Linked DNA regions of Orrella dioscoreae. The protein of the gene in region 1 interacts with the protein of each later gene in a pairwise test. Links are inferred from orthologs where the notes say so. Each region holds a gene or a part of one and is shown in the gene's direction. Other genes may lie near its edges.

What was found. The genes of interacting proteins can lie anywhere in the genome.
Region 2: the proteins of ODI_RS07805 (region 1) and ODI_RS14330 interact in binary tests that used the Escherichia coli proteins (3 or more experiments, as listed by UniProt). The link is inferred for Orrella dioscoreae from one-to-one orthologs.

Annotation. Positions count from the first base shown.
Region 1 is NZ_LT907988.1:1,669,649-1,676,625, forward strand. What follows is about bases 4,008-6,977. They hold ODI_RS07805 (sulfate/molybdate ABC transporter ATP-binding protein), read left to right. Parts: upstream 4,008-4,940; coding sequence 4,941-6,014; downstream 6,015-6,977. Other genes in these bases: cysW (sulfate ABC transporter permease subunit CysW), read left to right, coding at 4,034-4,924; ODI_RS07810 (phosphoadenylyl-sulfate reductase), read left to right, coding at 6,056-6,826; cysD (sulfate adenylyltransferase subunit CysD), read left to right, coding at 6,863-6,977. In the rest of the region: ODI_RS07780 (acyl-CoA dehydrogenase), read left to right, coding at 1-915; ODI_RS07785 (peroxiredoxin), read left to right, coding at 1,024-1,665; ODI_RS07790 (sulfate ABC transporter substrate-binding protein), read left to right, coding at 1,951-2,970; sulfate ABC transporter permease subunit CysT, read left to right, coding at 2,989-3,915. UniProt on the Escherichia coli protein: Part of the ABC transporter complex CysAWTP involved in sulfate/thiosulfate import. Responsible for energy coupling to the transport system.
Region 2 is NZ_LT907988.1:3,082,921-3,089,745, forward strand. The notes cover bases 2,126-4,943. They hold ODI_RS14330 (glutamate-5-semialdehyde dehydrogenase), read left to right. Parts: upstream 2,126-2,810; coding sequence 2,811-4,076; downstream 4,077-4,943. Other genes in these bases: holA (DNA polymerase III subunit delta), read left to right, coding at 2,126-2,773; ODI_RS14335 (MetQ/NlpA family ABC transporter substrate-binding protein), read right to left, coding at 4,113-4,880. Also shown: leuS (leucine--tRNA ligase), read left to right, coding at 1-981; ODI_RS14320 (LPS-assembly lipoprotein LptE), read left to right, coding at 1,014-1,703; more of holA, read left to right, coding at 1,715-2,125; ODI_RS14340 (putative bifunctional diguanylate cyclase/phosphodiesterase), read right to left, coding at 5,021-6,715. UniProt on the Escherichia coli protein: Catalyzes the NADPH-dependent reduction of L-glutamate 5-phosphate into L-glutamate 5-semialdehyde and phosphate. The product spontaneously undergoes cyclization to form 1-pyrroline-5-carboxylate.

The DNA of each region.
Region 1 (6,977 bases):
GCGGTGGGCATCCAGGGCATCGCGGTGTCCGAGCGCGCCACGCAGCAGGCCTTGGCCTATGCGCGCGACCGCGTGCAGGGCAGGGCGGTGGAGGGCTCCAGCGGGCCGGTGCCCATCGTGCGCCATCCCGACGTGCAGCGCCTGCTGCTGACCATGCGGGCGCTTACCGAGGCCAACCGTGCCGTGGCCTATGTGGCGGCGGCCGCGCGGGACCATGCCCACCAGCACGCCGATGCCGGACAGCGCGCCGCCAGCCAGGCGCTGTACGAATACCTGGTGCCGGTGGTCAAGGGCTACGCCACCGAAACGGCCGTCGAGGTCGCGTCGCTGGGCATCCAGGTCCATGGCGGCATGGGCTTCATCGAGGAGACGGGGGCGGCCCAGCATTACCGCGACGCCCGCATCCTGCCCATCTACGAAGGCACCACCGCCATCCAGGCCAACGATTTCCTTGGCCGCAAGACCTTGCGGGACGCCGGCGCCGTGGCGCAGGGCCTGGCCGCCGAGATCGACAAGACCCTGGCCGAATTGCGCCGTGCGGCCGAGGCCGGGTCGCCGCGCCAGGCAGGCCTGCAACTGATCGCCCGCCAGCTGGAGGGCGCCGTGCAGGCCTATCGGGGCACCGTGGCCTTCCTGCTGCAGGAGGCGCCGAAGGACGTGCGCACCATCTTCGCCGGCAGCGTGCCCTACCTGATGCTGGCCGGGATCGTGACGGGGGGCTGGCAGATGGCGCGCGCGGCGCTGGCCTGCGAGCGCCACCTGGGCGAGGGCAGCACCGATCCGTTCTGGGCCGACAAGTTCGCCACGGCGGTTTTCCACGCCGGCCACATCCTGCCGCGCGCGGCGGCGCAGGCGGCCGCCGTGCAGGCCGGCGGCGTCGTCAGCGCTGCGCTGGCGGGCTCCCTCATTGCATAAGGTTATTAAATTTGCTTATTTAAGAACCCGGAGATTTGCTGCAAAAATGGCCGTCATGCATGACGCATGCCGCGCCATCACGCGGCGTCAACAGAAGGAGCAAGCACTATGGCAACTCTCAGGCTGGGCGATACCGCCCCTGATTTCGAGCAGGATTCCTCCATCGGACGCATCCGTTTCCACGAGTTCCTGGGTGACAAGTGGGGCGTGCTGTTCTCGCACCCCGCCGACTTCACGCCGGTCTGCACCACCGAGCTGGGCTACACCGCCAAGCTGGCCGACGAATTCGCCAAGCGCAACGTCAAGGTCCTGGCCCTGTCGGTCGACAGCGCCGATTCGCACACCAAGTGGATCGACGACATCAACGACACCCAGTCGACCACGGTCAATTTCCCGATCCTGGCCGACTCGGACCGCAAGGTGTCCGAGCTCTACGACATGATCCACCCCAATGCCAACGCCACGCTGACGGTGCGTTCGGTGTTCATCATCGATCCGGCCAAGAAGGTGCGCCTGACGCTGACCTATCCGGCCAGCACGGGCCGCAACTTCAACGAGATCCTGCGCGTCATCGATTCGCTGCAGCTCACCGACAGCCACAGCGTGGCCACGCCGGTGAACTGGCAGGACGGCGACGACGTGATCATCGTGCCGTCGCTGAAGGACGAGGAAGTCATCAAGCAGAAGTTCCCCAAGGGCTACACCGCCGTGCGCCCCTACCTGCGCGTGACGCCTCAGCCGGATAAATAGTCCCCCCCCGAGGCGCTTCGCGCCTCCCCCCCAGGGGGGCGGTGCTGGTGGACCGGCGGAGCCGGCTCCACTGCACCCCTGCTCTTCGGTTTTCTCTCAATCGCGACCGAGTCCTCCTCGCGATTTTCTTTTGAATTCCTTCCTTTCCGGCTTGTTCGGAATATCGATAGATTCATTTTTGTTAATGACGTGCAGCGATGAACTATCAAGGATTGATTCGTTCCGTTCCTGATGCGCGGCCCGCACACTGTGTTTCCCGATAGTCGATTACAAAAGGAAATACTCATGTTGCGCAAAGCTGGCTTCCTGGCCGCCGCCCTGGCATTTACCCTTGCTGTGCCGCTGTCGGCCAGCGCCCAGCAGAAATCGCAGACGCTGCTGAACGTCTCCTACGATCCGACGCGTGAACTCTACCGCGAGATCGACGACGTCTTCATCAAGCAATACAAGGAAAAGGCCGGCACCGCGCTGACCATCCGCCAATCGCACGGTGGCTCGGGCCGCCAGGCGCGTTCGGTCATCGACGGGCTGGATGCCGACGTGGTGACGCTGGCGCTGGCCTACGACATCGACGCCATCGCCGATCGCGACCTGCTGCCCAAGGACTGGCAGGCCCGCCTGCCGCTGAACAGCTCGCCCTATACCTCGACCATCGTCTTCCTGGTGCGCAAGGGCAATCCCAAGGGCATCAAGGACTGGAACGACCTGACCAAGGAAGGCGTGCAGGTCATCACCCCCAACCCGAAGACCTCGGGCGGTGCGCGCTGGAACTATCTGGCGGCCTGGGCCTACGAGCTCGAGCGCAGCGGCGGCGATGCCGAGAAAGCCAAGGAATTCGTGCGCAAGATATTCCGGAACGTGCCCGTGCTGGACACCGGCGCGCGCGGCTCGACCATCACCTTCGTCGAGCGCGGCGTGGGCGACGTGCTGCTGGCCTGGGAGAACGAGGCCTTCCTGTCGGTGGAGGAGCTGGGTCCGGACAAGTTCGACATCGTCGTGCCGTCGCTGTCGATCCTGGCCGAGCCGCCCGTGGCCATCGTCGACAAGAACGTCGACAAGAAGGGCACGCGTGCCGCCGCCCAGGCCTACCTGGAATTCCTGTACACCCCCGAGGCGCAGGAAATCATCGCCAAGAACTACTACCGTCCCACCAACAAGGACGTGGCGGCGAAGTACGCCAAGCAGTTCCCGGAAGTGAAGCTGGTGACCATCGACAAGGAATTCGGTGGCTGGCGCAAGGCCCAGGCCGACCATTTCAATGATGGCGGCACCTTCGACCAGATCTACCAGCCCAAGGGCAAGTAAGCGAGAGGCCCCGCGACCATGACCTCCCTTGCCACCACCCCGCTGGGCGCGGGCCCGGCCCCGGCGGGCCGGACGCCGCCCGGGCCGGCCGGCCCCGGCCGGGCCACCCGCCGCGCCCGCCACGGCGTCCTGCCCGGCTTCGGCCTCTCCATGGGCTTCACCCTGTTTTACCTGGGCCTGCTCGTCCTGATCCCGCTGGCTGCGCTGCCCTTGAAAAGCACCGAGCTGGGGTGGGGCGGTTTCTGGGATGCCGTGACGGCGCCGCGCGTCATCGCGTCGTTCAAGCTGACCTTCGGCGCGTCGGCCGTCGCCGCGCTGGTCAACCTGGTGTTCGGGCTGGTCGTGGCCTGGGTGCTGGTGCGTTACGAGTTCGTGGGCAAGAAGTTCGTCGATGCCCTGGTCGACCTGCCCTTCGCATTGCCCACCGCCGTGGCCGGCATCGCGCTGACCGCGCTGTACGCCTCCAACGGCTGGCTGGGTGCGCCGCTGGAAAGCTGGTTCGGCCTGAAGGTGGCGTTCACGCCGCTGGGCATCGTCATCGCGCTGATCTTCATCGGGCTGCCTTTCGTGGTGCGCACGGTGCAGCCGGTGCTGGAAGACATCGAGCGCGAGATCGAAGAGGCCTCGTCCAGCCTGGGCGCCAACCGCTGGCAGACCTTCCGCCGCGTGCTGTTGCCCACCATCTATCCGGCGCTGCTGACCGGTTTCGCACTGGCCTTCGCCCGCGCCGTGGGTGAGTACGGCTCGGTGGTCTTCATCGCGGGCAACATGCCCATGATTTCCGAGATCGCGCCCTTGCTCATCATCTCCAAGCTCGAGCAGTTCGACTACGCGGGCGCCGCCGCCATCGCGACGGTCATGCTCGCCATCTCCTTCCTGCTGTTGCTCCTGGTCAATGGCCTGCAGTGGTGGCAGACGCGCCGCGCGGCGGGGAGGCCGGCATGAGCGCCGCCCGGCCGCCCGAAGGCGCTCGCCGCAGCCCGCAGGGCGGAGGTTTCCCCATGAGCGCCGCCCGGCCGCCCGAAGGCGCTCGCACCGCAGCCCGCAGGGCGGAGGTTTCCCTATGAGCGCCGCCCATCGTCCTGATCACCTGAACGAGCCGCGCTGGGTACGCGGCCTGTTGTTGACGATAGGCCTGGGGTTCCTCGGCCTGTTCCTGGTCGTGCCCCTGGCCGCCGTGTTCGTGCAGGCGTTCGCGCGGGGCTGGGAGCTGTATCTGGCTTCCATCACCGAACCCGATGCGGTGTCGGCGATCCGCCTGACGCTGCTGGTGGCTGCCATCGCCTTGCCGGTGAACCTGGTCTTCGGCCTGGCCGCGGCCTGGGCCATCACGCGCTTCAATTTCCGCGGCAAGCAGTTCCTGATCACCCTCATCGACCTGCCGTTCTCGGTGTCGCCGGTGGTGGCGGGCCTGGTGTTCATCCTGCTGTTCGGCTCGCAAGGCTGGTTCGGCGAGTGGCTGAAGGCCAACGACCTGCGCATCGTCTATGCGGTGCCGGGCGTCATCCTGGCGACCCTCTTCGTCACGGTTCCCTTCGTCGCGCGCGAACTCATTCCGCTCATGCAGGCGCAGGGCAGCGACGAGGAACTGGCCGCGCTGACGCTGGGCGCCAACGGCTGGCAGATCTTCTGGCGCGTGACGCTGCCCAACATCAAGTGGGGGCTGCTGTACGGCGCCATCCTGGCCAATGCGCGCGCCATGGGCGAGTTCGGCGCGGTCTCGGTGGTGTCCGGCCAGGTGCGGGGGCTGACCAACACCATGACCCTGCATGTTGAAATCCTCTACAACGAATACATGTTCTCGGCGGCCTTTGCCGTGGCTTCCCTGCTGGCCTTGCTGGCCTTGGTGACGCTGGCGGCCAAGAACGTGATCGAGTGGCTGAACCATCGGCCGATCGCCGCGGACGCCCTGCTGGAGCGCCCAGCGGCCGCCCTGCAGCCCGTCGCCGCCTGATACGGAGTTTTGAACCATGAGCATCGAAGTCAGCAGCCTGTCCAAGCGTTTCGGGAGTTTCCGTGCGCTGGACGATATCTCCCTCCACATCGAGACTGGTGAACTGGTCGCGCTGCTCGGGCCGTCAGGCTGTGGCAAGACCACGCTGCTGCGCATCATCGCGGGTTTGGAGCAGCCTGACAGCGGCCGCGTCTGGTTCGCCGGCGAGGACGCCACCGACGTGCACGTGCGTCATCGCCAGGTGGGCTTCGTGTTCCAGCACTATGCGCTCTTCAAGCACATGACCGTGTTCGAGAACGTGGCTTTCGGCCTGCGCGTGAAGCACCGTTCGCAGCGCCCGGCGGAAGACGTCATCCGCCGCAAGGTGACGGAACTGCTGCAGTTGGTGCAGCTGGACTGGCTGGCCGACCGCTATCCCTCGCAGTTGTCCGGCGGCCAGCGCCAGCGCATCGCGCTGGCGCGCGCCCTCGCCGTCGAGCCGCGCGTGCTGCTGCTCGACGAGCCTTTCGGCGCCCTGGATGCCAAGGTGCGCAAGGAACTGCGCCGCTGGCTGCGCCGCTTGCACGACGACCTGCACGTGGCCAGCGTCTTCGTGACCCACGACCAGGAAGAGGCATTGGAAGTGGCGGATCGCGTCGTGCTGATGAACGCCGGCCGCATCGAGCAGGTGGGCACCCCGCGCGAGGTCTGGGAGAACCCGGCCACGCCGTTCGTCTATGGCTTCCTGGGCGACGTGAACCAGTTCAAGGGCCGCGCGGCCGCGGGCACCTGGCGCGATGGCGCCTTCAGCCTGCCGGCGCCTGACTTCTCGGGGGCGGATGACGCCGAGGCCGTGGCCTATGTCCGCCCGCACGAGTTCGACATCTCGCGTTATGCCGCGGGCAGCGATGGCATCGCCGTGCGCCTGAACCATGCCTACCTCGCCGGCCCCAGCGCCTTCCTGGAGCTGTCGCGCCAGGACACGGGCCAGTTGATCGAGGCGCAGGTGCCGGAAGACGTGTTCCGTTCGCTGAACGTGACCGAAGGCGAAGCGCTGCTGGCGCGACCCCGCAACGCACGCGTGTTCGCCGCGCCGCCGCCCCAGGCCTGACGTTTCTCTTTTCCGTCTGTTTTTAAGTGAGCCCGCCAGCAGTGAACCAGACACCTGACCCTGATCTGCCCGTCGCCACGGCTGCCAAATGGCAGGCCCTGGCGGCGCGGCTGGATGACATCGCCAGCCAGCATCCCGATGCCGCGCTGGCTTCATCGCTTGCAGCGGAAGACATGCTGCTGACCCACGCCATCTTCGGGCGCGGCCTGCCGCTGGAGGTCTTCTCGCTGGACACCGGCCGCCTGCATGCCGAGACCCTGGGCATGCAGGACGTCGTGGCCGAACGCTATGGCCGCGCCATCACGGTGTTCCGTCCCGATGCCGCGGCGGTCGAGGCGCATGTGCGCGAGCACGGCGCCTTCGCGTTCTACGAGAGCATCGATTTGCGCAAGGCCTGTTGCGGCATCCGCAAGGTCGAGCCGCTGCGCCGCGCGCTGGCTGGCCGCAGTGCCTGGATCACCGGACAGCGCCGTGAACAGGCCGCGACGCGCGGCGCGCTGGCCGAGTCCGAACATGACCCGGTGTTCGGCCTGCACAAGTTCAATCCGCTGACCGACTGGACCGAGGACGAGGTCTGGGCCGTGATCCGCGCGCTTGGCATTCCCTACAACCCGCTGCACGACCAGGGCTACCCGTCCATCGGCTGCGACCCCTGTACGCGCGCCGTGCGCCCAGGCGAGGACGCACGGGCAGGGCGCTGGTGGTGGGAATCCGCCGACAGCAAGGAGTGCGGCCTGCATGCGGGCAACAAGGCAGGCGCTGCCGCCCCGGCGCAAGCCGTGCGCATCGTCGCACGCGGCCAGTCGCTCTAGTTCTTCAGTTCATCCGTTATTCCCGAGGGGTTACCCATGAGTGTCGTCGCCAACCGCAGCCACCTGGACTGGCTGGAATCGGAAGCGATTCATATCCTGCGTGAGGTCGCCGCCGAGTGCGCGCGGCCGGTGCTGCTGTTCTCCGGCGGCA
Region 2 (6,825 bases), 1.4 Mb from region 1 along the record:
CGCTTCTGGACCCGCGCCATGCGCGACATCGGCCTGGTGAAATTCGACGAGCCCTTCACCCGCCTGCTGTGCCAGGGCATGGTGCTGAACCACATCTACTCGCGCCGCACGCCGCAGGGCGGCATCGAGTATTACTGGCCCGAGGAAGTCGAGAACACCTACGACGCGCGCGGCGCCATCGTCGGCGCGCGCCTGAAGGCCGACGGCAGCGAGATCGACTACGGTGGCGTGGGCACGATGTCCAAGTCGAAGAACAACGGCGTGGATCCGCAATCGCTGATCGACACCCAGGGCGCCGACACCGCGCGCCTCTTCGTCATGTTCGCCAGCCCGCCCGAGCAGACGCTGGAATGGTCCGACTCGGGCGTGGACGGCTCGAACCGCTATCTTCGCCGACTGTGGTCCACCTGCCATGCGCGCCGCGACGCCGTTCTGCGCGGTCTGGCCGGCGGCCAGGCCGACTGGGCAGGCGCCGCCAACGAGATCAAGGACCTGCGCCGCGAGGTCTACACCTTGCTCAAGCAGGCCGACTACGACTACGAGCGCATCCAGTACAACACCGTGGTGTCGGCCTGCATGAAGATGCTCAACGCGATCGAGAACGCCAAGCTGCCCGAAGGCCCGCAAGCCGACGCCGCGCTGGCCGAGACGCTGGGCGTGCTGCTGCGCGTGCTGTATCCGGTCGTGCCGCACGTCACGTGGCAACTGTGGCGCGACCTGGGCTATGTCCAGACGTATGGCGACCTGCTCGACGCGCCCTGGCCCGCCATCGACGCCGCCGCACTCATCGCCGACGAACTGGAACTGATGCTGCAGATCAACGGCAAGCTGCGCGGCTCGGTGCGCGTGGCGAATGGCGCCGCGCGGGAAACCATCGAAGCGCTGGCCGTGGCCCACGAAGCCGTCGAGAAGTTCCTGGAAGGCCGTGCCCCGAAACGGGTTATCGTGGTGCCGGGCAAACTGGTCAACGTGGTCGGCTAAGGGCCGACAGGCAACGCAAGGTAGGCATACGCATGGTCACGTCCGCTCGTCTTTTCCGCAAGGCCTCTTCGCCCGCCAGGCCGCGTGCCTGGCTCGCGCGCGCCTCGTTGCTCGTGCTGGTCGGCATGCTGACCGCCTGCGGCTTCACGATGCGCGGGGTCACGCCGCTGCCCTTCGACTCGCTGTATCTCATGGGCCTGTCGGACAACACCCGCTTCGGCGGAGACGTGGCGCGCGCCTTGCGCGCGGCATCGCCCGACACCCAGCTTGTCACCGATCGCAAGAACGCGCAGGCCACGCTGATCGCTGTCAGCCAGTCCCGCTCCCAGCGCGAGACCTCGCTCAATCCCCAAGGCCGCGTCGAGGAATACGAACTGAGGGTGCAATACACCTTCCGATTGATCGACGCGCGCGGCAACCTGCTGCTGCCCGACACGACCTTCACCGACACGCGCGACATGCCGTATGACGACAATGTCGTCCAGGCCAAGCAGGGTGAAACGGAAACCCTCTACCGCGACATGGAGAAGGCGCTGGTGTCTCGTCTGATGCGCAGACTGACCGCACCCGACGTGGCGGAGGCCTTCGAGATCGCCCGCAATTCGCCGGATGACAACAGCCTGCCCGTGGCGCCGCCTCTGCCAGAGCCTTCCGAGGAGCCCGCACAGCCGTCGGTCTGGACCAATCCGCGCCTGGACACCAACCCGGCCAACCGGCGCTGAGGAACGCACCGATGGCAGTGGCCATGGATGCCGATCGTCTCGCGCAGACACTCGCCCGCGAAGATCGCCTTGCTCCGCTTTATTGCGTCACGGGCGACGAGCCGCTGCTCGTCACCGAGGCGCTGGACGCCTTGCGCGCCGCCGCGCGCGACAAGGGCTACACCGAACGCACGACGCTGGTCATGGACGCGCGCAGCGACTGGAGCGCCGTCCTGGCCGCCACGCAAAGCGTGTCCCTGTTCGGCGACCGCAAGCTGCTCGAACTGAAACTCGCCACCGGCAAGCCCGGCAAGGCGGGCGGCGACACGCTGGCACGGCTGGCGGAGCTGAGCGCCGGCCAGACCGACCCGGACACCGTCATCGTGGTGGCCCTGCCCAAGCTGGACCGCGCCACCCGGGAAGGCAAATGGATGACGGCGCTGACGCGTCACGGCACCGTCGTCGAGGTGCCTGACGTCGACCGCCAGCGGCTGCCCGGCTGGATCGGCGCAAGGCTGGCCCGCCAGAACCAGCAGGTCGATGACGCCACGCGCCAGTGGATGGCCGACATGGTGGAAGGCAACCTGCTGGCCGCCCACCAGGAAATCATGAAGCTCGGCCTGCTGCACCCCGAAGGCCTCATCTCGGCGCAAGAGGTGGAGCGCGCCGTGATGAACGTGGCGCGCTACGACGTCTTCGGCCTGCGCGACGCCATGCTGGCGGGTGACTCGGCGCGTGTCGTGCGCATGCTGGACGGCCTGCGCGCCGAAGGCGAGGCCCTGGTGCTGGTGCTGTGGGCCGTGGGCGAGGAAATCCGCACCCTGGCGCGCCTGGCCGATGCCCGCGCGAACGGGCAGGACATGAATGGCCTGATGCGCCGCCTGCGCGTGTTCGGCAATCACGAAAGGCTGGCGCAGCAGGCGCTCTCGCGCGTGCCGCCGGCGGCCTGGCCTGCGGCGGTGCAACACGCCCACGAAGTGGACCGCCTCGTGAAGGGCCTGCACGTTCCTGGCCGGCTGTCGGACCCCTGGGAAGAAATGCTGCGCCTGGCGCTGCGCGTGGCGGCGGCAGGCAAGCGGCGCGCTGGGTAGAATGCGGCTTTCCCCGCTTTCGCCCCCCTGCCCCGCCATGTCCTCCGATAATCTGGAACTCTCCATGCTCACGCTGGGCCGCAACGCCCGGCAGGCCTCCCGCGTCATGATGGGCGCGACGGACCAGGCCAAGTCGGCCGCGCTGCGCGCCATGGCACAAGCCCTGCAGGATCGCCGCGCGGCCCTGCAGGCCGCCAATCGCGCCGACCTGGAGACCGCCAGGGCAAATGGCCTGGAGGCCGCGCTGCTCGACCGCCTGACGCTCTCGGACAAGGCGCTGGACACCATGGCGGCAGGACTGGCGCAGATTGCGGCCATGCCCGATCCCGTGGGCAGCCTGTCCAATTCCAGCCTGCGTCCCAACGGCATGCGCGTCGCCCAGATGCGCGTCCCGCTGGGCGTCATCGGCATCATCTATGAGTCGCGTCCCAATGTGACCATCGACGCGGCCGCCCTGTGCCTGAAATCAGGCAACGCCACGATCCTGCGTGGCGGCAAGGAAGCCCTGCAATCGAACGTGGCGCTGGGCGCGGTCGTTCGCGAAGGCCTGCTGGCCGCCGGCCTGCCCGAGACCGCCGTCCAGGTGGTCGACACGCCCGACCGCGACGCCGTCGGCCACCTCATCACCATGACGGACTACATCGACGTCATCGTGCCGCGAGGCGGCAAGGGCCTGATCCAGCGCCTGTCGGCCCAGGCGCGCGTCCCGCTCATCAAGCACCTGGATGGCAATTGCCACGTCTATGTCGATGCCGACGCAGACCTGGAAAAGGCGCACCGCGTGGCCTTCAACGCCAAGACCTATCGCTATGGCGTCTGCGGCGCGATGGAAACGCTGCTGGTCCACCAGGACGTCGCCGCCAGCCTGCTGCCCGGCCTGGGCCAGGCCTTCACGGACCACGGGGTGACGCTGCGCGGATGCGAACGCACCCGCCTGTTGCTGCGCCAGGCCGAGCCCGCCACCGACGAAGACTGGGGCAGTGAATACCTTGGCCCCGTTCTCGCCGTGCGTGTGGTCGACAGCCTGGAGCAAGCCATGGATCACATCGCGCGCTGGAGCTCGGGCCATACCGAATCGATCGTGACCGAGAAGCTCGGCACCGCCCGCCGCTTCCAGCGCGAAGTGGATGCAAGCTCGGTCTATGTGAACCTGCCCACCTGCTTCGCCGACGGCTATGAATACGGCCTGGGCGCGGAAATCGGCATTTCCACCAACCGGCTGCATGCCCGCGGCCCGGTTGGCCTGGAAGGCCTGACCACCTACAAATGGGTGCTGGAAGGCGACGGACAGCTGCGCGGCTGACGCGCCGGGCAGGCGGGACCCCGCCTGCTCGCCGGTTTACCAGGGGAAGTCGATCAGGTCGCCATACAGGCGCTTCAACGTCGCCTTGACCTCGGGCGAGCCCTGGTAGATCTCGATGAAACGCAGCAGCCGGGGATCCTGGGCCTTGTCCTCGCGCGCCACCCAGCGGATGGCATATCGCTTCAGGCTGTCGGTATCGGTGTTGTCGAACGCCAGGCCGTCCTTCTCGTCCAGCCCGCCATGCTTGGCGAACGTCGTGTACGTCACCGATGCCGTCACGTCGTCGAACGTGCGCGCGGCCTGCGCGCCTTCGATGGCGACGAGCTTGATGCGGCGCGGGTTGGCGGTGATGTCGGCCTGCGTGGCCTCGTGCGCCACGCCGGGCTTCAAGGTGATGAGACCCATGGTCTGCAGCAACAGCAAGGCGCGGCCCGTGTTGACGGGGTCCGACGGGATCGCGATCGTCGCGCCGTCGGGAATGGCGTCGCCGCGCTTGAGCTTCTTCGAGAAAAGACCGATGGTGGTGGAGTATCCGTAGGCGACCGGCACGAGATTGGCGCCGCGATTGCGGTTGAATTGCGCCAGGAACGGGGCATGCTGGAAGAAATTGGCGTCGACGGAGCCATCCGCCACCGCGATATTGGGCAATACCCAATCGTTGAACTCGATGAGTTCCACCCGCAAGCCCTGTTCGCGCGCCTGCGCGATGGCGATCTCGGTGGCTTCATTGGCCACGCTGGGGATGACGCCCAGGCGCAAGGCCCCGACTGGCGCGGCGGCTTGCACCATGAAGGCGGCAAGCATCGCCGCCAGGCCCACGACTATCTTTTTCATGTTTGGAACGGGATCCTTCAGCCCGACACGGCGAATGCCGCGTCACAGGCCGCATAGTAGCGCCAGGCGCCGCCGCGGCCTGCGATAACCCTGGCGCCCGCATGCCTCGCCTACAAGGGCACGAGCGCGGCCTCCAGCGCTGGCACGGCCAGGGGCCGCGAGAACCAGTACCCCTGGATCTCGTCGCAATCCAGGGCCCGCAAGGCGTCGGCCTGGGCCTGCGTCTCGACCCCCTCGGCGGTGACACGCAGGCCCAGCGCATGCGCCATGGCGATGATGGCGCCGACCACCGCCCGGCTGCGGTCATCCTGCAGCATGGCCTGGACGAACGCGCGGTCGACCTTCAGCCGATCGACCGGCATGCGGGTCAGGTAGGCCAGGCTGGAATAGCCCGTGCCGAAATCATCGAGCGCCACCTTCACCCCCATCTCGCGCAGGCCGCCAAGCGTCGCCATCGCGGCCTCGGTATCGCCCAGCACCACGCCTTCCGTGACCTCCACTTCCAGGCAGTGCGCCGGCAGGCCGTGGGCTGCCAGGCAGCGCTGGATCATGGGCACCAACAGGCCGCTCTGGATCTGCGGCGGCGACACGTTGACCGTGACGACCGGCACGCGGCCCAGCTTGCGCAGCAGGCGGGCGGCTTCCTTGCACGCCTGGTCCATCACCCACGCCCCCAGCGCCACGATGAGGCCGCAGCGCTCTGCAACCGGGATGAACTCCGCCGCGCTGATGAGCCCGCGCACCGGGTGCCGCCACCGCAACAGCGACTCCATCAATGCAATCTCGCCGGAGGCCAGGTTCACCTGGGGTTGAAAGACCAGGTGGAACTGGTCCTGGTGCAGCGCCTCGCGCAGGAGCTGCTCCAGCTCGAGCTCGCCGACGGCCTCGGCCTGCATGCCTCGCTCGAACCAGCGCCAGTTGGCTGACTCGCCTGCCCTCGCCGCATCCAGGGCCAGGTCCGCCCGGCGTATGAGGCTATCGGCGTCGGTCGCTCCATCACCCGGTGCCAGCCCCGCACTGGCCCCCAGGCGCACCGGGCGATCCAGGGCCACCACCGGCTGTGCCAGCATGTCCAGCCACTGGACCACCCGTCCCTCGACCTCCGGGCGCGACGCGTCGGTCAGCACCAGGAATCGGGTGCCGTCCAGGCAGGCCAGGCTCTCGCCTGCGCGCAACGCGCCGCGCAGGCGAGCGGCCATGACTTGCAGTACCCGCTCCAGCACGGTGTTGCCCAGCGAACTGCGCAGGCGCTCCAGGTTGTCGGCCTCCACCACGATCACGCTGAACGTGTCGTCGCTCAGGCGGGCCCGCTGGATCCGCAGCGCCAGCCGCTCCAGCGCCCAGGCCCGGTTGGGCAGGCGCGTGCGGGCATCGTGATGGGAAACGTACCAAAGCTGCGCGTAATTCCGAGGCGGGCCCGCCTGCAGATCGATGACCGCCCCGGCAAGCGCCTGTCGCCCCGGCACCGGCGCCAGGCCCAGGCGCACTGCCAGGCGCTCTCCATCCGGGCGGCGATAGTGCCAGGACGCATCGTGGCGATGCTGCCCCATGCCCGCGCCAGCGCGATGCAACAGGGTCAGTTCGGCGTTACGGCGCTGCGCCTCGGCCGCATCCAGCAGTTCGGTATGCCGCATGCCTGCCAGCAGGTCCTCGCGCGAGTAGCCGCTCAGCCGCTCATAGGCCGCGTTCACCGCCAGGAGGTGCCCTTCCTCGTCGCACACGAAAAGCCCGAAAGGCGAGGCCTCCCAGGCCTCGCTCAACGCCAATATCGGTTCGGGCCAAAACGGCAAAGCGGGACCATGCATGGCTGGCGGCTCCCAGGCAGGGGTGACCGCAAGGGCCACGATGCGTCCCAGTGTATCGAGAAGCCCGGCACGGGAAAACCGATGGTCCTACAACTGCGATGAACGCAATA